One region of the Streptomyces sp. NPDC003247 genome, then DNA from elsewhere that is predicted to be linked to it. Evidence: riboswitches for the same ligand, from Rfam matches in the RefSeq annotation. Region 1 holds a riboswitch; the other holds the start of a gene.

What was found. Region 1 has a riboswitch for cyclic di-AMP ahead of ACFYWQ_RS05575 (transglycosylase SLT domain-containing protein). Riboswitches for the same ligand answer to the same signal wherever they lie in the genome.
Region 2: it holds a riboswitch for cyclic di-AMP, as region 1 does, so the genes downstream of both, ACFYWQ_RS06645 (NlpC/P60 family protein) here and ACFYWQ_RS05575 (transglycosylase SLT domain-containing protein) in region 1, are expected to answer to the same signal.

What each region holds. Positions count from the first base shown of each region.
Region 1 covers NZ_JBIAPF010000002.1:152,638-159,646, reverse strand. The annotation lists gene ACFYWQ_RS05580 (peptide MFS transporter) at 1-1,507, shown strand, start outside; cyclic di-AMP (ydaO/yuaA leader) riboswitch at 1,830-2,009, shown strand; gene ACFYWQ_RS05575 (transglycosylase SLT domain-containing protein) at 2,015-2,500, shown strand; gene ACFYWQ_RS05570 (HAD family hydrolase) at 2,567-3,394, opposite strand; gene ACFYWQ_RS05565 (GNAT family N-acetyltransferase) at 3,643-4,716, shown strand; gene ACFYWQ_RS05560 (glycosyltransferase) at 4,907-6,238, shown strand; gene ACFYWQ_RS05555 (polysaccharide deacetylase family protein) at 6,424-7,009, shown strand, end outside.
Region 2 covers NZ_JBIAPF010000002.1:374,813-381,821, reverse strand. The annotation lists gene pcrA (DNA helicase PcrA) at 1-1,008, opposite strand, end outside; cyclic di-AMP (ydaO/yuaA leader) riboswitch at 1,345-1,517, shown strand; gene ACFYWQ_RS06645 (NlpC/P60 family protein) at 1,526-2,695, shown strand; gene ACFYWQ_RS06640 (tellurite resistance/C4-dicarboxylate transporter family protein) at 2,917-3,891, shown strand; gene ACFYWQ_RS06635 (hypothetical protein) at 3,869-4,222, opposite strand; gene ACFYWQ_RS06630 (NlpC/P60 family protein) at 4,709-5,785, shown strand; gene ACFYWQ_RS06625 (hypothetical protein) at 5,923-6,552, shown strand; gene ACFYWQ_RS06620 (LuxR C-terminal-related transcriptional regulator) at 6,715-7,009, opposite strand, start outside.

The DNA of each region.
Region 1 (7,009 bases):
CCTCGTCCACCTGGCCTCCGTCGCCGGCGGCCGGCTCGCCGACCGCGCCCTGGGCCCGTACCGCTCGGTGCTGTGGGGTGGCGCCCTGACCGCCTGCGGGCTCTACGCCCTGGCCGTGCCCACCACCGGCACGACCTGGGTGGGCCTCGGCCTGGTCGTCGCCGGCACCGGGCTCGTCAGGCCGAACGCCGCCACCCTGGTCGGCACGCTCCGCCGCGCCGGCGATCACCGCCGCGACGCGGACTTCGCCCTCTACTGCTCGGCGCTCGGCCTCGGCGCCCTCGCGGGACCGGTGATCATCGGCGGACTCGGCGACCACCACGGCCGGCACTGGGGGTTCGCGGCGGCCGCGGTCGGCATGACGTGCGGCCTGGCGCAGTACGCGACCGGCCGCCGCCACCTGACCGGCCGCCTTCACCTGACCGGCCGCCCTCGCCCGACCGGGAGCCTTCACCCGACCGGGAGCCCTCCCCCGACCGGCCACCCTCACCCGACCGGGAGCCCTCCCCCGACCGACCCCCCTCACCCGACCGGGAGCCCTCCCCCGACCGGGAGCCTGACCGGCCGCCCTCGCCCGACCGGGAGCCTTCACCCGACCGGACGAAGGCGCACGCGCACCCCGCGATCGACGCCGACGGCCGTCAGGGTCGCCCTCTCCCCCCGGTCCCTCGCGCGCTCGGCCCCGGTACGCCGGGCGGTCCACCGGGCCGTCACCGGGGCCGTGGTCGTCACCGCGTTCGCGGTCTACCTGGCCGCGTCGGGGTGGCTCACCCTTGACGTTGTCGTGAACCTGCTCACCTTGCTCGCGGTGCTCGCCCCGGTCGCCTGCTTCGCGGTGCTGTTCACCAGCCCGGCGGTGACCGCGCGGGAGCGCGGCCGGTTGCGTCCGTGCGTCGTGCTGTTCCTCGCCTCGACCGCGTTCGACCTCGCGCTCCTCCAGGCATGTTCCACGACACTGCTGCCGGCCCCGGCGGGCGCCGGGGCCACGATCCCCGGCTTCGACTTCCCGGTGAGCTGGTACCTGCCGGCGCTCTGCGCCGCCGAGGCCGCCCTCGCTCCCGTGGTGGCGTTCCTGTGGGCGCGGCCGGGCCGCCGCGGGCCGGGCACCGGGCCCACGACCGCACTCGGGGTCGTCCTCGGCGGCTCGGCGTCCCTGCTGCTGGTGGTGCCGACGAGCGGGCACGGCGGCAGCGACGCGCACCCCATGTCCGGTGGGTGGATCGTCGGCTCGTGCCTGCTGCTCGGCCTCGGCGGCGTCCTCGTGAAGGCTTCGGGACTGTCGGCCACCACCAGGCTCGCCCCGGCCGCGTTCGCCGGGTGGACCACGGCGCTGTGGTTCCTCTCCGCGGCGCTCGCGGGCGGCATCCAGGCGCAGGTGGCGCGGCTCCACGACGACGTGTCCCGGCCCGTCCTCTTCGGCGTCAGCGGCGCGATGGCGGTCGCCGCCGGCCTGGCCGTACTGGCCGCGTCGCCCTGGCTGCACCGCACGACACGCCCCGTCCACTGACCCCCGCCGCCGACTCACCGGCACAACACGCCCTTTTACAAAGGACTTAGGGCTCATTGTCCGTTTGGCCCCTATTGTACTGACGGGTGAGTTGGCTCACTCCCCACCCCCACCTCACTCCCCACGCCGAAACCTGTGACTCCGCTTTGCGCCAAGCCAGTTGACGTTTCACGACAGCAAAGGATCAAGCACCCCATACCGCTCGGATCATGGTCAATAGGGGTGTGGTGTGACTCCGCCACTTGTTCCGGACATGTGCTCTCGCATACGTTCCCGCCACAAGTCGGGCGGACGCCGAATCCTGCCGCCGCCCTTCACCACCCATCGACGAACACTCACGCACGGCAGGAGCGGGGGACCCAGGTAGAACGCCGGGCCGTACGTCACGCACGTAACGGCCCCGGCTAGGGGTGAAGTCGCGCCGCCGTACCCGTACGGCGGCCGGCCGGGCACCTCCCCGCCCGAACCCGACAGCTCACCCCGCAGGCGCCGGAGAGGAATTCCGCCATGTCTGCTGCCGCTCAGCCCCGCCGCACCCGCCTCGCCCGCACCGTCGCCGCCGTCTGCACCGGCGCCGCCGTGCTCTCCCTTCCGTTCATGGCCGCCACCAGCGCCTCCGCCGCCCCCACGACGTCGGTCACCACCACGTCGGCCACCACGGTCGCCGGGTACCCCGACAACCTCGACGGCTGGATCCGCGAGTCGCTCGCGATCATGGCCGAGCGGGGCATCCCGGGCACGTACAACGGCATCCACCGCAACATCCTCCGCGAGTCGTCGGGCAACCCGAAGGCCATCAACCTCTGGGACTCCAACGCGGCCAAGGGCACCCCGTCCAAGGGGCTGCTCCAGGTCATCGACCCGACCTTCGCCGCGTACCACGTGCCCGGCACCTCGTACGACCCGTACGACCCGGTCGCCAACATCACCGCGGCCTGCAACTACGCGGCCGCGCGCTACGGCTCCATCGACAACGTGTTCGGCGCGTACTGACCTACGCCGGGCGCGGGACACGCTCCTGCGGGGTGTGTCCCGCGGGACACACCCACGGGACTCGCCCTAGGGGAAGAGTCGTTCGAGGACGACGGCCACGCCGTCGTCCTCGTTCGACGTCGTCACCTCGTCGGCCACCGCCTTCAGCTCGGGGTGGGCGTTGGCCATCGCGACACCGCGCGCCGCCCAGTCGAACATCGGGATGTCGTTGGGCATGTCACCGAAGGCCAGCGTGTCCTCGGGCCTCAGCCCGAGGTGTTCGGCGGCCAGCGCCAGCCCCGTCGCCTTGGTGATGCCGCACGGCTGGAGTTCCACCGTGCCCGGCCCGGACATGGTGACGGTCGCGAGCGAACCGACCACCGAGCGGGCCGTCGCCGCCAACTCGTCGTCGGACAGGGTGGGGTGGCGCAGCAGCACCTTGCTGATGGGCTCGCACCACAGGTCGTCGCGCGACCCGACGCGCAGGGCCGGCAGGGTCGGGTGGGGCATCCGGTAGCCCGGCTCGATGAGCGTCAGCCCGTCGACGCCGTCCTGGTCGACGGCCGCGTACACCTCGCCGACCTCGGCCTCGATCTTCCCCAGCGCGGTCTCCGCCAGCTCCCGGTCCAGGGTGACCGACCACAGCAGGCGGTCCGCGCCGGCGTCGTACACCTGTGCACCCTGGCCGCACACCGCGAGTCCCCGGCTGTGCAGGTTCGCCAGCAGCGGCCGGACCCGGGGTGCCGGGCGGCCCGTCACCACCAGGTGGCGGGCGCCGGCGGCCGCCACCCGCGCGAGCGCGTCGAGGGACCGGTCGGAGAAGGTGTCGTCGCCGCGGAGCAGCGTTCCGTCCAGGTCGGTGGCGATGAGGGAGTACGCGGCGCAGCGCGCGGCATCTGCGAAGGGTGCGGCCATGATCAGAGAATACGGATCCCCGCCGTCCCCAACTCACCTTCCCTTGTGGGCGATCCGCGGGAAGACGGGGAGGGACGGCCGGAAACGGCTTTCACACGCAACGCCGGGTACAGGGCGGTTAAAGGCCTCTGCACCGATTGGCAACAACATGCTCCGCTACCTACCGCCCGAACTACCTGGAGCGGTACCGTCCAAGTGTCCAGGGGGGACTTGATCGGGGGGTCAGGTTGAGCAGTGGACGTGTTCGTGTGCTCGGGCCGGAGGAGCTCGGCGAGGGGGATCGGGAGCGGTGGCGCGCGCTGCGCGCCGCGTCCGCGGTCCCGCGCAATCCGTTCATGGAACCGGAGTTCACCGACGCCGTGGGCCGGGTGCGGCCGCGCGCGCGGGTGGCGGTGGTGTACGAGGGGCGCGAGCCGGTCGGTTTCCTGCCCCACGAGCGGGGCCGGCTCGGCCGGGGCCAGGCCCTCGCGTACGGCGTGTCGGACGCCCAGGGAGCCGTCCTGAGCCCGGGCCTCGGGCTGAACGCGGACGAACTGATGCGGGCGTGTTCCCTGTCGAGCTTCGCCTTCGACAACCTGGAGGCGGAACAGGGGCTGTTCCTGCCGCAGGTGGCCGCCGAGTACGCCTCCTACGTCATCGACGTGGAGAAGGGGTACGAGACCTACGAGTCCGTGCTGCGCGCGCAGTCGCCGAAGTTCCTGAAGACGACGCTCGCGAAGGAACGCAGGCTGGGCCGCCAGGCCGGGCCGCTGCGGTTCGTGTTCGACGAGCGCGACCCGGCCGCGCTGCGCACGCTCATGGCGTGGAAGTCGGCTCAGTACCGCAGGACCGGCCGCCGGGACCGGTTCGCGCAGGAGTGGATCACCCGGCTCGTGGACGCCCTCGCCGAGACGCGCGCCCCGGAGTGCTCCGGCACGCTGTCCGTGCTCTACGCCGGTGAGCGGCCCGTCGCCGCGCACTTCGGACTGCGTTCGGCGTCCGTCCTGGCCTGCTGGTTCCCGGCCTACGACCCGGAGTTCGCGAAGTTCTCGCCGGGGCTGGTGCTGCATCTGCGGATGGCCGAGGCGTCGGCCGCGGAGGGCGTCGGCCTGCTCGATCTGGGGCGGGGCGCGGCCGAGTACAAGGACTCGCTGAAGACGGGCGAACTGCCCGTGTACGAGGGGGCGTGGACGCGTCCGGGGGTGGGCGCCGCGCTCCACTGGCTCAGCCGTGAGCCCTCCCGCCGCGCGCACCACTTCGTACGGGCCCGGCCGAGGCTGGCGGCGACGGCGGCACGGGCGCTGAAGGGCGCGGGGCGGCTGCGGCAGTTGCGGCGATCGTGACGGGCGGGGCGGACGCCCGTTCGGCGAGGGGTGGACGCCGGTTCCGCACGGGTCGGACGCCGGTTCAGCACGGGACGGACGCCGGTTCGGAGCGGGTCGGACGCCGGTCCAGCGCGGGGCCATCGCAAGAGGTGCCCGTGAGGGCAGGGGACTTCATGGCAGGGGAAGGCTCATGAGAGCAGGGGGGTTCATGTCCCGCGCACACGTGGAGCAGGAGATCCGGAGGTTCCTCGCCATCGGGCCGGTGCAGGTCGCCGAGCTGGACCTGGAGGGTCCCGGGGCCACCCTCAGGCCGGGGCCCGGCAGCCCTCCCGTCACCCACGGTGAAGTGTTCCTGCTGGTCAGGAGGGATGGCCGGCCGGTCGGCACCCTCCTGGGACGGGTCCCGGAGGGCGCCGACCCGAAGACGGTCCTCGCCGGCCTGGCACGGGAGCGGATCGCCCCGGAGCGGGTGGGGAACGGCAACGGCGCCGGGGAGACCGAGCGGTCCGGGAGCGCGGGCGCGGCGCCTTCCGTGCCGTACACCAGTGTCGTGATCGCCACCCGCGAACGTGCCGGGCAGCTCGCCCACGCGCTCGACTCGATGCTCGCCCAGGACCACCCCGACTTCGAGATCGTCGTCGTGGACAACGCACCCGTGACCGGCACGACCCGGGACTTGATCGAACGCAAGTACGCCGAGCGCGTGCGGTACGTCACCGAGCCGGTGCCCGGTCTCGCCGTCGCGCACAACCGGGGCGTCGAGGCCGCGCGCGGCGAGGTGATCGCCTTCACCGACGACGACGTGGTCGCCGACCCGCGCTGGCTGACCGGACTCACCGCGCCCTTCACCGCCGACCCCGGACTCGGCTGCGTCACCGGCCTGATCCTGCCGGCCCGGCTGCGCACCCCCGCCCAGGTGCTGCTGGAGAGCCACGGCGGCTTCGCCAAGGGCTTCACGGCCCGTACGTACGACCCGGCCGACCCGCCCGCCGACGAGCCGCTGTTCCCGTTCACGGCGGGCCGGTTCGGCTCCGGCGCCAACATGGCGTTCCGCCGCTCCGTACTGTGTGCGGTCGGCGGCTTCGACCCGGCCACCGGTGCCGGCACGCCCGCGCGCGGGGGCGACGACCTCTACGGGTTCGTCCGCGTCCTCGCCCAGGGCCACCGTCTGCACTACGCCCCGCAGGCCCTGGTCTGGCACCACCACCGGGAGACCTGGCGGGACCTGGAGACGCAGGCCTACGGCTACGGCGCCGGCCTCACCGCCTATCTCACCGCCGTCCTCGTCAACCGCCCCGCTCTCCTCCCCTCGTTCCTGGCCCGGCTGCCCCGCGGCCTCGCCCACGCCCGCGCCCTGACCGCGACCCGTGAGGCGGACACCGACGGCACCCGTACCCCCGGCGACCATGACGACCGCAGCCATCCCTGGCCGGGCCGGCTGTCCCGGTTGCAGCGCCGGGGGATGCTGTACGGGCCCGTCGGCTACCTGCGGGCCCGGCGGGCTCTGCGGGCGGCTCGCGCCTCCCGGGAGTCACGATGACGGGGACCGAGGACGGCAGAAGTGGCATAGGCCGTAACGGGGCCGGGGCGAGTAGGCCGGGGGCCTGGCTGGGGGGTTCGGGGGCCGGAACGAACGGCACGGGAGCCGGGGCGAACAGCCCTGGGGGCAGGGCGAATGGTTCGGGGAGCGGTGCCGGCTTCCCGGTCTCCGGCGGGAGCATCCCCGTGTTCCTCTACCACGCCGTGATGGAGGACCCGCCCGACTGGATCGCCGAGTTCACCGTCACCCCGCGGCAGTTCGCGGCGCATCTCGACGCCGTCGTGGACAGCGGCCGTACACCCGTCACGGTCAGCGCGCTCGCCGACCATCTCGCCGGGCGGGCGCCGCTGCCCGCCCGGCCGGTGCTGCTGACCTTCGACGACGGCTTCGCCGACCTGCCGGGGCCGACCGCCGAGACGCTGGCCGGGCGGGGCCTGTCCGCCACCGCCTATCTGACCACCGGCGCCATCGCTCCGGGCGGCCGCAGTCTCCTGCCGCCCGCCCCGATGATGCGACTGGAGCAGGCGGCGGAGCTGGAGCGGTGCGGCATGGAGGTCGGCAGCCACACCGTCACGCACGCCCAGCTCGACACCCTGCCGCCCCGGGACCTCGTGCGTGAACTGCGCGACTCACGGGCCGTCCTGGAGGACGCGCTCGGGCACGGCGTCCGCCATCTCGCCTACCCGCACGGCTACAACAGCGGGCGGGTACGCCGTACCGCGGCCGCCGCCGGCTACGAGACCGCCACCGCCGTACGGCACGCGCTCAGCT
Region 2 (7,009 bases), 220 kb from region 1:
GCGGAAGGCGTAGATCGACTGGTCGGCGTCGCCCACGACGCACAGTTCGGCGGGCGGTACGTCGCCCTCGGTGGGCGGTACGTCGACGGGGTGCTCGCCGGTGCCCACGAGCTCGCGGACGAGGGTGTACTGGGCGTGGTTGGTGTCCTGGTACTCGTCGACCAGGACATGGCGGAAGCGGCGGCGGTAGTGCTCGGCGACGTCGGGGAAGGCGCGCAGCAGGTTGACCGTCGTCATGATCAGGTCGTCGAAGTCGAGGGCGTTCGCCTCGCGCAGCCGCGACTGGTAGAGGGCGTAGGCCTGGGCGAGGGTCTTCTCGAAACCGTCGGCGGCCTGGGCGGCGAAGTCCTCCTCGTCGATCAGCTCGTTCTTCAGGTTGCTGATCTTCGCGCTGAAGGACTTCGGCGGGTAGCGCTTGGGGTCGAGGTCCAGATCACGGCAGACCAGGGCCATCAGGCGCTTGGAGTCGGCGGCGTCGTAGATCGAGAACGAGGACGTGAAGCCGAGCTTCTTGCTCTCGCGGCGCAGGATGCGCACGCACGCGCTGTGGAAGGTCATCACCCACATCGCGTTCGCCCGGGGGCCGACGAGCTGCTCGACGCGCTCCTTCATCTCGCCCGCGGCCTTGTTGGTGAAGGTGATCGCGAGGATCTCGCCGGGGTGGACGTGCCGCTCGGCGAGGAGGTGGGCGATGCGGTGGGTGAGCACGCGCGTCTTGCCGGAGCCGGCGCCGGCGACGATGAGCAGCGGGGTGCCGGAGTGGACGACGGCGGCGCGCTGGTTGTCGTTGAGGCCCTCCAGCAGCGTGGCCGCGTCGATCACCGGGCGCGGGGCGCCGTCGCGGTAGTGGGCGTCCCGGTCCGGGGGCACGTCGAACTTCCCGCCGAACAGATCGTCCGGGAACGACTCCGGAGCGTGCTCGTCCTCGGGCGGTGGCGGAGGTTCCTCCTCGTGGCCGCGCGGGGCCTGGAGGTCCGCCAGGAAGCTGTCGTCAAAGAGGCTGCTCATCGCTCTCCGAGTCTAGGGTGCCCCACCGACAACCGGCCGCCGTCCCGAGAACATCCCGCTTCCCCCCGCCGCCCGATCCGCCGAGGGCGGCAGGGGCGAGGCGGCACCCACCGACCGGATCGGGAGCGTCACTGTTCGTATCCGACCGTTCTCCACTGCCATAAATCGGGGCAAACCATTATCTATCGCTCCACTCTTGCCCGGGTTCGGCTCCGCCCTGCCGAAGGTCACGAAAATGTATCGGGCATATCACCCAGCAACCTTCACAGGCACCACACGAGTTGGCTACCGTGCCGGGCAGGCCGTACGACCCCCACCGGCGAACCTCGCCGGGCCGCACGGCCTCCGCCGAATCCTGCGCGCCCCCACGGGGCAGCCGGAGCCGGGGACCCACCGAGATCCCGGGGTGAATCGGCCTGACTCCCTGCGGGGACGAGGCCGTAGGGCAACCCTTCCGACCGTCCGCCCGAACCCGACAGCTAACCCGGTAGGCGGAACATGGAAGGAGTCGCCTCCCTTGGCGTCGCAGCACCGCAAGCCGCGCCTCTCGGGCACGCGCGTAGCAGGCATACGCACACCCGCCCTCGCCACCGCCGCCCTCACCTCGGTGGCCCTGCTCTCCCAGACGGCCAACGCCGCGCCCTCCACCGACGGCAAGCCGAGCCTGGAGGAGGTCGAGAAGAAGGTCGACGACCTCTACCGCCAGGCGGAGTCGGCCACCGAGAAGTACAACGCCGCCAAGGAGAAGACGACCAAGCAGCGCAAGCGCGTCGACACCCTCCTCGACGACGTGGCCCAGCGCACCCAGAAGCTCAACGAAGCACGGGAGCAGCTCGGTTCCTTCGCCGCCGCCCAGTACCGCACCGGCGCCTCCGCACCCGACACGGCGACCCTCCTCCTCGCGGACTCCCCGCAGGACTACTTCGACCAGACCCAGCTGATGGGCCGGCTGACCGAACGCCAGAAGGACGCGGTCGACGACTACGTCACCGAGCAGTCGGAGACCATGAAGAAGCGTCAGGAGGCCACGCAGAGCCTCGAGACGCTCACCGACTCGCAGAACGACCTCAAGACGGCCAAGGCCACCGTCCAGAAGAAGCTCGGCACCGCGCGCTCCCTGCTGTCGCAGCTGACGGCGGAGGAGAAGGAGCGGCTCGCCGCGATCGAGCGGAAGAAGCAGCAGGAGGCCGCCCGCAAGGCGGCGGAACTGGCCGAGCAGCAGGCGGCGGAGGCCGCGGCCGCACAGCAGGAGAGCGGCGGCTCCTCGGACACGAGCGCCTCGTCGGGCACCTCCTCGTCGTCCTCCGCGGCCACGGACGCCTCGTACACCACCAAGGCCGAGAAGGCCCTGGCCTTCGCCCGCGCCCAGATCGGCAAGCCGTACGTCTGGGGCGCCACGGGCCCCGAGTCCTACGACTGCTCCGGCCTCACCCAGGCCGCCTGGAAGGCCGCCGGCGTCACCCTTCCGCGCACCACCTACGACCAGGTCGACGCGGGCACCACCGTCTCCCTCGCCGATGCCCTGCCGGGCGACCTGATCTTCTTCTACGACGACGTCAGCCACGTCGGGATCTACATCGGCAACGGCATGATGATCCACGCTCCGAAGCCGGGCGCGTACGTGCGGGAGGAGTCGGTGTACTACGACGGGGAGTCGTCGATCCACAGCGTGGTGCGACCGGCCTGACCGGGCGCGGGGCGCTCGGGCGGCGGGCAGCGGGCACTCGGACTGCGGGCGGCGGGCGGCGGGCGGTCCGGGTTACTGACGGACGGGCTGCCAGGACCTTCCCTCCCCCACCGTCGGCGGGGGTGGGGGAGGCCGCTCCTTGTCCTGCGCCCGCGCGTAATTCCCCGCTCCTGCGCGCGTGCCCCCGCGCGCGCCGCCCGGCGCTCCTTACCATCGGCCGCATGCCCCGCTCTTCCCCCCTCCGCGCCTGGTGGGCGCAGCGTCCGCCGGCGGCCGGGGCCGCTGTGATGGCGACCGGCATTCTGTCGATCGGCCTGAACCTGACGGGGCACGACGTGCTGTCCCTGACCGCCCTGGCGCTGGCGGGGGTCGGCTGGGTGGCCCTGGCGGTGGACTTCGCCGTACGGCTGCTGCGGGAGCGCGAGCGGTGGCGGGCCGAGGCGGGGACGCCTGCGGGTCTGACGGCCGTCGCGGCGACCACCGTGCTCGGCGCCCGGATCTCCTCGCTCGGCTGGCAGCCGCTCGCCGAGGCGCTGCTGGCGCTGGCGGCGGTGCTGTGGCCCGTGTTGCTGGTGGAGGTCATGAGGCATTGGGAGCGGCGCATGCCCGGGGCGGTGTTCCTGTGTTGTGTGGCCACACAAGGGCTGGCCGTACTGGCCGCGACGCTCGCACGGGCCGAGGCGGAGGCCTGGCTCGCCCGCGCCGCGCTCGTCCTGTTCTGGCTCGGCCTGGCCGTCTATGTCGTGACGCTGGCCCGGTTCAGCCTGCGGCAGGTGGCCGAGGGCGCCGGGGACCAGTGGGTGGCGGGCGGCGCGCTCGCCATCTCCGCGCTGGCGGGTGCGAAGCTCCTGCTGGCCGAGAGTGGCGGGCTGTACCTGTGGAACGTGGACGACGCCGGCGTCCTGCGCACCATGACCGTCGCCCTGCTCGTCCTGGCTCTGCTCTGGTACGCCGTGCTGCTCGTCGCCGAGCTGTGGTGGCCGCGCCCCCGCTACGACATGCGCCGCTGGTCGACGGTGTTCCCGATGGGCATGACGGCGGTCGCCGCGCTGTCCGTCGCCGACGCGGTCGACGCCCCGTCGCTGGAGGGTCCCGGTCAGGTGCTGCTGTGGATCGCGGTGGCGGCCTGGCTGGCCGTCGCCACGGGGGCGCTCATGACCGGCCGTGCCTCCGTCAGGTCCACAGGACGGCGATGAAGATGTTGGCGACGGTCAGCAGGCCGACCAGTCCGAACAGGGGCTTCTCCACCTTCTCGTCGTCGCGCTTCACATAGACGAGACCGAGGATCACGATCAGCAGGGCCAGCTTCACGCCGATCTTGATGTTGTTGACCTGCTGGTCGTCGGCCTGGTTGAGCCCGACCAGCACCACGCCCGTGACCAGCATCGTCGCCGCGCCGTGCAGCATCGCGGGGACGAAACGGGCCGTGCCCCGGCCCATCGCCTTCATCTGCGTGAGGAAGCCGCCGAGCAGCGCGGCGATGCCGATGATGTGGAGGCCGACGAAAAGATGGATGAGTAGGTCCATGGAGCCGGATGCTAACCAGCCGCCCGGACAGCGCTCGACACCACCCCCGCCCATCCCGGTCGCGACACTTGCATATATGCGTCCCATAGCAGCCCGTCGCCCGGATGTGATCCGATTTCGCCGCATCGGTCAGCGCGCCGCACGAAGTCGATTCCTTCGGACCGGGTCACCGGGCACGTCCGGTCTCCAGGCTGTCCGCTCGGGTCACTTCCGCACATCGCGTTACCTGACCGACACCGACGGGCCTAGCGTCCTGCCCCAGGTGACCGGCTCCCCACCGCCGCCCCGGCCAGGGACGGCAGCCGGGCACCACCGCCGAGAGTCCGGCGGCGGTCCCGCTCCCCCGTGCGGGCCGCCGCCGGGCGCGTCAGCCGCACCCCGCGGCCGTACGTCCGTCCGCTCCCCCGGCGGGCACGGGCCCCACGCCCCGGCCCGCCTGACGGCCGTACCGACGAGGCGGTCGTACGAAAGGACGTGCAGTCCCACGTGGCAGCGCACCGCAAGCCCCGTCCACGCTCACTCGGCGGCCATACCCTCCGCACGGCGGCCACGCTCGCCCTCGCCGGAGCGGCGGGCGCGACGGCCTTCGACGGAACCGGGCACGCCGAGCCGGACCCCACACCGGCGGAGGTGAAGGCCAAGGTGGACAAGCTGTACCAGGAGGCGGAGGCCGCCACCGAGAAGTACAACGGCGCGCAGGAGGAGGCGACGGCGGCCGAGGGACGGCTGACGGCTCTCCAGGACGAGGCCGCCCGGAAGGAAGCACGGCTCAACACGGCGCGGGAGGCGCTGGGCACGGTGGCGGCGGCGCAGTACCGCAGCGGCGGGCTGGACCCGGCGGTGCAGTTGGCACTCTCCGACGACCCCGACCGGTACCTCGACGGCGCCGCCTTCGTCGAACGCGCCGGCGACCGCCAGTCCGCGGCCGTCAACGGCGTCCACAAGCAACTGCGGGAGATCGAACAGTTGCGCGGTGCCGCCCGCGTGGAACTCACCTCCCTCAAGACACGCCGGACGGAACTGAGACGGCACAAGGAGACGATCACCGGCAAGCTGGACGCGGCCCGCCGTCTGCTGTCCCGGCTGACGGCGGCGGAACGCGCCCGGATGCTGACGGACACGGACGGCGTAGCCGGCACCCGCACCTCACGGAGCTCGGCCGGCACCCGCGACACCCTCCAGTCCCCCGGCTCCGCGACCACCGCCGCCCCCACCTCCCGTGCGGCGGCCGCCGTCTCCTACGCCTACGCCAAGCTCGGCAGTCCGTACGTGTGGGGCGCGACCGGCCCGAACGCCTTCGACTGCTCGGGGCTCGTCCTGGCCGCGTACCGCTCCGCGGGCGTCTCCCTGCCCCGCACGACCTACGCCCAGATCGACGCCGGGCGCCGCGTCTCCCGCTCCGAACTCCTCCCCGGAGACCTGGTGTTCTTCTACTCCGGCATCACCCACGTGGGCATCTATGTAGGCGGCGGCCGGATGATCCACGCACCGAACCCGTCCGCCCCGGTCCGCGTGGCACCCCTCGACGAGATGCCGTACGCGGGGGCCACCCGCGTGGTGTGACGGCGTATGGGGCACACTGTCGGGCCAACCGGACCATTTCCCGGGCCCGTTGACGCGGTAGGTTCAGCGCGCGCCATGACGATCGGTTCCCCGCCGCCGTCGCCGCGCTCCGCTCCCCTCGGCCGAAAGAACCCCCGATGTCCCCCGCCTCGCTGCCCCCACCTCCTCCCCCGTCCCACCTCGGCGCCTGGCCGGACCGGTCGGCGCTGCTGGCCGACCGGGAGCGGGCCCTGGACGTGCTGCACCGGTGCAGCCTCGGCGTGCACCGCGTGCTGCTGCTGTGGCTGCTGGCACTCGCGGCGATCATCGGATGGTCGCTGCTGGTCCTGCCGGTGCAGCAGTTCGAGGAGAAGGACCCGACCGGTTCCCTCCTCGGCCCGGTCTTCGCGCTCATCGGCGCCGCCGCCCTCACCCCGTCCGTCGCCGCCGTCGTCCTCGCCATCCGCCGTGACCACCGGACACGGCAACTCCTCGAGGCGTGGCTCGCGCTGGACAGCCATCCCCTGTCCGACGCCCGCCTGCGCTCCCCCGGCCTCAGTCTCTTCTGGCTGCTGTCCTCCCTGACGGTCGCCGCGATCGGCCTGTGGGCGTCCTTCGTCTCCGCCGTCGGTGCCCGACCGGGCCCGTCGGCCTACGCCGACATCGCCCTCGGCATGGGCACCGGCACCATCCTGTGGCTGACCGGCCTGATCGGCGTGGTGAAGGCGGTACAGCACTACCGGTGGGCCCTGCGGGTGCTGGGACCGACACCGACGGGACAGCGGTGACCCTTCGGAGTACGACACCAATGACCCGTCGGAGTACGACACCGGTGACCCGTCGGAGTACGGGACGACGGTGACCCGCCGGAGTTCCGCCGCCGAACTCCGCCGGCCGCCCGGCGGTGTTCAGCGCGCCCGCACCCGGTCCTGACCGGATGCCCCCCCGCGTCACACCAGTCGCCGTGCCGTCGCCCACCGCGTCAGCTCGTGCCGGTTGGACAGCTGGAGCTTCCGCAGCACCGCCGAGACATGGGACTCGACCGTCTTCACGGAGATGAAGAGCTGCTTGGCGATCTCCTTGTAGGCGTAACCGCGGGCGATGAGCCGCAGCACCTCGCGCTCGCGCTGGGTGAGACGGTCGAGGTCCTCGTCGACCGGCGGAGCGTCGGTCGAGGCGAAGGCGTCGAGGACGAACCCGGCGAGGCGGGGTGAGAAGACCGCGTCGCCCTCCTGCACCCGGAAG